DNA from 2 places in the Microbacterium sp. LWO12-1.2 genome. Region 2 is predicted to be linked to the other one. Evidence: riboswitches for the same ligand, from Rfam matches in the RefSeq annotation. Region 2 holds a riboswitch; the other holds the start of a gene.
What was found. Region 2 has a riboswitch for thiamine pyrophosphate ahead of thiM (hydroxyethylthiazole kinase). Riboswitches for the same ligand answer to the same signal wherever they lie in the genome.
Positions count from the first base shown of each region.

Region 1 (3,401 bases), 1.1 Mb from region 2:
GGTTCCGATCTGCTGCCCGGCATCCCGCTCCGAGCTCAGCGTGAAGTCAGGGGTCGCCTGGGCGACGGCTCCGTTCCAGAGGATGACGTCGGCGTCGGCATCAGCGATCACATCGATCTTCTCGCCCCACACTGTGCGGACCTCCCCGATGACCGTGCCCTCGGGGACGACGGGCGGCTGGGCCTGCAGGGCGGCCTCGGCCTCGGCGAACAGGCTCCGCGTCGCGGCGAGGCGCTGCTCATCGTCGTCCTGGTTGAGCACGGCGGCGAACAGGTGCACTGTCGTGTCGCCGACGGTCACGTCCTTGGCGGTCAGCAGGTTCCAGCCGACCAAAGTGCCGGTCTTGATCCCGACCACGCCGGGGTCGGCGAGCATCCCGTTCGTGTTCTCGACAGTGCCGGCTCCGGGAAGATCCACCGACTTCGTGCCGACGATCTGGGCGAAGACCGGATTCTTCATCGCGTACTCGCCCAGCGCGACGAGAGATTCCGGTGTGGAGACGTTGCGCTCGTCGAACCCGGACGGCGTGACGATGGTGATGCCGGACAGGCCGCGATCGCGCAACCAGATCGACGCCGCTTCGGCGAAAGCCCGATCAGACCCCCAGATCTCCGATGCGAGACGATCGATGTAGTTGTTCGCCGACCCCAGCAGAGTCCCCTGGAGGAGCTGGTATTCGGTCAGCACTCCGCCGACCGGAACGTCGAGCGCGGACTGGTCGGACCGCCGGTACGACCAGTAGTCGAGGCTGTCGCGGTAGGTGAAGGAGAACTCGGGGCCCTGCTCGCCGAGAGCCAGCGGCATGCGGTCGAGCACCATCAGGCTGCTGACGACCTTGGTGATGCTGGCGATGCTCACGGCGTCGGGGATCGACGCCGACGTCGTCATGCCGTCGATTCCGACGGCCGCGCTGCCCTGTGCCGGCCAGGTCACGGTCGCGGCCGGCGCGGGCACGGTGGTGAACTCCACGGATTCCACGGTCGGGGCGACCTCGTGCAGCGGCCACAGCAGAGCACCCCCGACGTACGTCGCGAGGAGACCGGCCAGAACGCCGAGCGGCACCAGCAGTCCGGGGCGCGCGATCGCCGGACGGAGCTTCGCTCCGCGCATCAGTGCGACACCAGGCTCGACATCGGTCGTCTGATCGAAGGTCGGAGCCGGAGAGGTACCGGCGACGGTCGCGGCATCCACCCACGTCAGGGCCGTGGCATGCGCCTCATCGTCGGCCCACTGCGCAGCGGCGGGAGTGAGGATGTCGGTGGCCTCCGCGCCGTCGGCGGCGGGGAACTCGTCCGCGAGGGGCTCCGGCGGGATCACCGCCTCGTCGTCGCCTTCCACAGCTTCCACAGCTTCCGGCGCCGCAGCATTCGGGGCCTCGGGCGTGACCGCCGGGGCCTCGGGCGCGGCATCCGGGGCCTCGGGTGCAACCGCCGGGGAAGCGTCGCCGGTGGTGGCGTCGCCGGGGGCAGCTGCGGCGGTGGCCTCGGCAGGGTCAGAAGCGGTCACTTGCCTAAGCTACCGAATTCATCGACCGATTCGCGTTCATGCAACCCGGAGACACGGCGGCGCCGCGACTGGGTAAGATCGGGAACACAACCACGGGAGTCCGGCGAGCCGGGCTGAGAGGGAGCGAATCGCGCTTCGACCGTCGAACCTGATCTGGGTCATGCCAGCGCAGGGAGGAGTTCAGATGAGTACGTCCACGTCCGCATCCGCGCAGCAGGCATCCGCCGCTTCGAAGGATCTTCATCGTGCCCCGGTCTGGCGCTGGCGCGTCGTCGACATCGTCGTCGCCGCTGTTCTCGGTGTCGCGATCGGCCTCGTGTTCTGGGGCTGGAACACGATCGGCTACGCCTGGTTCGGCGCGGCCGACGCCCTGACCCCCGGCCTCGGCGGCATCGCCGTCGGCATCTGGCTCCTCGGCGGAGTCGTCGGTGGGCTCGTGATCCGCAAGCCCGGCGCCGCGCTGGTCGTCGAACTCGTCGCGGCGATCGTGTCGATGCTGATCGGCAACGTGTGGGGGATCTCGACCATCCTCTCGGGGCTCGTGCAGGGACTGGGCGCGGAGATCATCTTCGCGCTGTTCTTCTACCGTCGTTTCGGCATCGCGGTCGCCGCTCTGGCGGGTGTCGGCGCCGCGGTCGCGGCCTGGGTGTTCGAGCTGTTCTACGGCAGCTCGCCGAACATCCTGAAGTCGGTCGAGTTCAACACGATCTACCTGGTCAGCGTCGTCGTGTCCGGTGCGATCCTTGCCGGTGTCGTCGGCTGGCTGCTCGTGCGCGCCCTCGCGGTCACCGGCGCTCTCAACCGCTTCGCCGCCGGGCGAGAGCACGCGCGCGAGGTCTGAGCGTGACCTTCGCCGCCCCGGCCCGCGTGCAGGCTGCGGGCTGGGGCTGGCGGTACGCCGGACGGAAGCGCCCGGCGGTCGCCGACGTGACTTTCACGATCGAGCCGGGTGAGCGGGTGCTGCTGCTCGGCGCCTCCGGTGCGGGCAAGTCGACGCTGCTCGCGGGTCTCGCCGGGGTGCTCGGCGACGACGACGAAGGCGAGCGCACCGGTTCGCTCCGCGTAGACGGTGCCGCCCCCGAGTCCCGACGCGGACAGGTGGGTCTGGTACTGCAGGATCCGGATGCCGGGATCGTGCTCTCCCAGGTCGGCGACGATGTGGCGTTCGGATGCGAGAACCTCGGCGTCCCGGCATCCGACATCCCTGCCCGCGTCGCGGAGGCGCTGGAGGCGGTCGGGCTCGACGTGCCGCTGCAGCGACCGACCAAGGCGCTGTCGGGCGGACAGAAGCAGCGGCTGGTGCTCGCCGGCGTGCTGGCGATGCGCCCCGGTCTCCTGCTGCTCGACGAACCGACCGCGAACCTCGACCCCGAGGGCGTGCGCGAGGTCCGAGCGAGTGTGGAGCGCGCCGTCACCGCGAGCCGAGCGACGCTGGTCGTGGTGGAGCATCGGACCCCCATCTGGGTCGACCTGATGACGCGCGTCATCGTGCTCGCCGCGGATGGCGGGCTGCTCGCGGATGGCGCTCCTGAGCGGGTGTTCGCCGAGCACGGCGCTGCGCTCGCGGATGCGGGGGTCTGGGTGCCCGACCGGGGCATCGACCTTCCCGTGCTCGAGAGGGTGGCGGCATCCGATGTGCTCACGGCATCCGGTCTCGCGGTCGCGCGGGAGCCGCGCGTGGTGGTCCAGTCGGGGCTCGATCTGCGCGTGCCGCGTGCCAATGCGACCGTCATCACCGGCCCGAACGGCGCGGGCAAGTCCACGCTGGCACTGACCCTCGCCGGTCTCATCCCCGAGCAGGCGGGGGAGGTGCGCGCCGCCCCCGAACTCGCGGGGCGTCGCGGAGTGCGCCCGATCCGCTGGACGTCGCGCGAACTGCTCACCCGTATCGGCAT
Region 1 is NZ_JBEGII010000001.1:2,837,474-2,840,874, reverse strand. Features, by position in the region: gene MRBLWO12_RS13560 (D-alanyl-D-alanine carboxypeptidase family protein) at 1-1,506, opposite strand, end outside; TPP riboswitch at 1,589-1,700, shown strand; gene MRBLWO12_RS13555 (ECF transporter S component) at 1,691-2,347, shown strand; gene MRBLWO12_RS13550 (ABC transporter ATP-binding protein) at 2,350-3,401, shown strand, end outside.
Region 1: linked by a shared signal. The riboswitch ahead of MRBLWO12_RS13555 (ECF transporter S component) and the one ahead of thiM (hydroxyethylthiazole kinase) in region 2 are both predicted to bind thiamine pyrophosphate.

Region 2 (3,401 bases):
GGATGCGGCCATCGTGTCGTTCCGCGAGGGGGACTGGCCGTTCGACGCCGAGTGGCGCGACTGGCGGCCGGATCCGACCTGGACGATCCCGCAGCTGGCAGGCCTCGACGACCTCTCCGCCCGCTGACGACGCCTCTGCTCTGAGCGGAAGTTCTTCCCTGTGGCTCCGGATGCTGGTGACATGGGGTCATGACGGAAGTGCTGATCCTGGGCGGAACCGGCTGGCTCTCCGGGCGGATCGCCCGCCGATGGGCGGATGACGGAGCGGCGGTGACGTGCCTCGCCCGCGGCGCGCGGCCTGCTCCGGCGGGCGTGACGCTCGTACGCGGCGACCGTGATCAGCCCGACGCCTACGACGGGCTTGCCCGCGGCTGGGATCACGTGGTCGACATCTCCTCGCGGGCCGATCATGTGGCAGCCGCCGTGGCCGCGCTCGGGGCACATGCGCAGCGATGGTCTTACATCTCGTCGATGTCGGTCTACGCCGACGATGCGACCGTGTGCGCCGACGAGTCCGCGCCGGTGCATGAGGCGGCCAGGCCGGGCGACGAATACGACTATGCGGCAGAGAAGGTCGCCGCCGAGCAGCAGGTGCGCGCGCTGGGCGACCGGGCGCTGATCGTGCGCCCCGGGTTGATCGTCGGCGACGGCGACCCCAGCGATCGGTTCGGCTACTGGGCAGCGGCGTTCGCCCGCGCCAGGGGCGACTCGGTGCTGCTCCCGCCGCTGGAGGGCCGTGTGACGCAGGTGATCGACGTCGACGACCTCGCCGCCTACGTGATCACGGCATCGGCAGCAGGCGTCAGCGGTGCGGTGAACGCGATCGGCGATCGGCATCCGCTGCAGGATGTGCTCCTGCGGATCCAGGATGCTGTCGGCCACCGCGGTGAGACCGTCATCGCCGACGAAGACTGGCTCGCAGACCATGGCGTCGCGTACTGGTCGGGAGAGAGGTCGCTGCCGCTGTGGCTGCCCGCCGACATGACCGGGTTCATGACGCGCTCCAACGCGGCGTTCCATCGAACAGGCGGAGCGCTGCGGGCGATCGACGACACGATCGCCCGCGTCGTCGCCGATGAGATCGCGCGCGGCGTCGACCGCGAGCGGCGCGCGGGCCTCGCGCGAGAAGACGAACGCGCGCTGCTGGCCGAGCTCCTCTGAGCGGCACCTCGCTTCGCTAGACTGCGATCAGTGACACGGGGTGCCGCAACCGCGGCTGAGAACAGACCCGTCGAACCTGATCTAGTTCGTACTAGCGAAGGGATGTCGCATTGAGCGATCGTCTGCGTCCATCGTCCGAATCCACCGTGGTGTCCGAGGCGGTGGTGCTGCTCGCGAGACTGCGAGCCACTCCGCCCCTGACGCACTGCATCACCAACGCGGTCGTCACCGGCTTCACCGCGAATGTGCTCCTCGCCACGGGCGCTGCCCCCGCGATGGTAGACATCGCGGGGGAGAGCGGCATGTTCGCCGGCATCGCCTCCGGGGTGCTGATCAACCTCGGCACTCCCACGCCGGAACAGCAGGCCGCGAGCCTGGAGGCCGCAGAGGGAGCCTCGACCGCCGGGACGCCCTGGGTGCTCGACCCGGTCGCCATCGGCGCGCTCCCGGTGCGCACAGCATTGGCGCAGGAACTCGTGGCGCTGCGCCCCACGGCAGTTCGTGGCAATGCCTCGGAGATCCTCGCGCTCGCCGGACTCAGCGGAGGCGGCCGCGGTGTGGACGCCACCGACAGCACGGACGAGGCCGCCGACGCGGCTACCTCCCTGGCCCACCGGTACGGCAGCGTGGTCGCGGTCTCCGGTCCGGTCGACCTGCTCACCGACGGGGAGCGCGTGATCCGCATCGCGAACGGCGACCCGCTGCTCACTCTCGTCACAGGCGGCGGCTGCGCTCTCGGTGCCGTGATGGCGGCATTCCTCGGTGCCGCGCGTGGGACCGACATCTCCGCGCTCAGCGCGATTGCGGCTGCCACGCTCGTCTATACGATCGCCGCAGAGCGCGCCGCCGTGGTTTCCTCAGGGCCCGGCAGCTTCGCCGTCGCCCTGCTCGATGCCCTCGCCGGCGTGCAGCCGGATGACCTCCTGGTCGCTGCCCGCGTCGAGGAGAGCGCCCGATGAGCGCCGACCTGTCGCTCTACCTGGTCACCGACGCGGCCCTGTGCGGCGAACGCGGCGTGATCGAGACCGTCCGCCACGCGGTCGACGGCGGAGTGCGCCTCGTGCAGCTCCGCGAGAAGCACGCGTCGGACGGTGAGGTCGTGGAGCAGCTGCTCGACCTGTCGGCAGCGATCGACGGTCGCGCGCTGCTCGTCGTCAACGACCGCCTGGACGCGGCGCTCGAGGCGCGGCGTCGCGGAGCCAGGGTCGACGGTGTCCACCTCGGCCAGGGTGACGCCTCAGTGCTGCGGGCGCGCCAGGAGCTCGGGCCCGATGCCCTGATCGGACTCACCGCGAATGCGCCGGAGCACCTCGACGCAGTCCGCGCGCTTCCGCCGGGCACGGTCGACTACCTCGGGGTCGGTGTCATCCGCCCGACGCTCACCAAGGCGGACCACCCGCCGGCCCTCGGTATCGAGGGATTCCGGCAGTTCGCGGCCGAGAGCCCGCTGCCGTGCGTGGCGATCGGCGGGGTCGGGATCGATGACATCGAGCCGTTGCGTGCCGCAGGCGCTGTCGGGATCGCGGTGGTATCGGCGCTCTGCGCTGCCGAGGATCCGGCTGCGGCGGCGAAGGAGTTCCGTGGGCGCTGGCAGGCGGTCTCGGTGCCGCGCGTGCTCACGATCGCCGGCAGCGACCCCTCCGGAGGGGCGGGCATCCAGGCGGATCTCAAGTCGATCGCGGCCAACGGGGGATACGGCATGGCCGCGATCGCCGCGTTGACCGTGCAGAACACCCGCGGCGTGCGGGCGATCCACGTCCCGCCGTCCGACTTCCTGCGGCAGCAGCTCGACGCGCTGTCGGATGACATCGTCATCGACGCGGTCAAGATCGGGATGCTCGCGGATGCCGAGGCCGTCCGCACCGTGATCGCTTGGCTCGACGCCGTCCGTCCATCGATCGTGGTGGTCGACCCCGTCATGGTCGCCACCAGCGGAGACCGGCTCCTCGACACCGCAGCGGAATCGGCGCTCCGGGAACTGCTCGAGCGCGCGGATGTCGTGACGCCGAACCTCGCGGAGCTCGCGGTGCTGGTGGGACGGGAGATCACCGGCTGGTCCGATGCGCTCGCCGCAGCTGAAGCACTCTCGGCGCAGATCGGAGCGGCAGTGCTCGTGAAGGGTGGCCATCTCGAGGGTGCGGAGGCGCCGGATGCCCTCATCGACGCAGCGACAGGGGGCCGGCAGCACTTCACGGGTACGCGCATCGACACCGCGAACACCCACGGAACCGGATGCTCCC
Region 2 is NZ_JBEGII010000001.1:1,780,066-1,783,466, reverse strand. Features, by position in the region: gene MRBLWO12_RS08530 (DUF402 domain-containing protein) at 1-127, shown strand, start outside; gene MRBLWO12_RS08525 (NAD-dependent epimerase/dehydratase family protein) at 190-1,161, shown strand; TPP riboswitch at 1,188-1,281, shown strand; gene thiM (hydroxyethylthiazole kinase) at 1,272-2,120, shown strand; gene MRBLWO12_RS08515 (bifunctional hydroxymethylpyrimidine kinase/phosphomethylpyrimidine kinase) at 2,117-3,401, shown strand, end outside.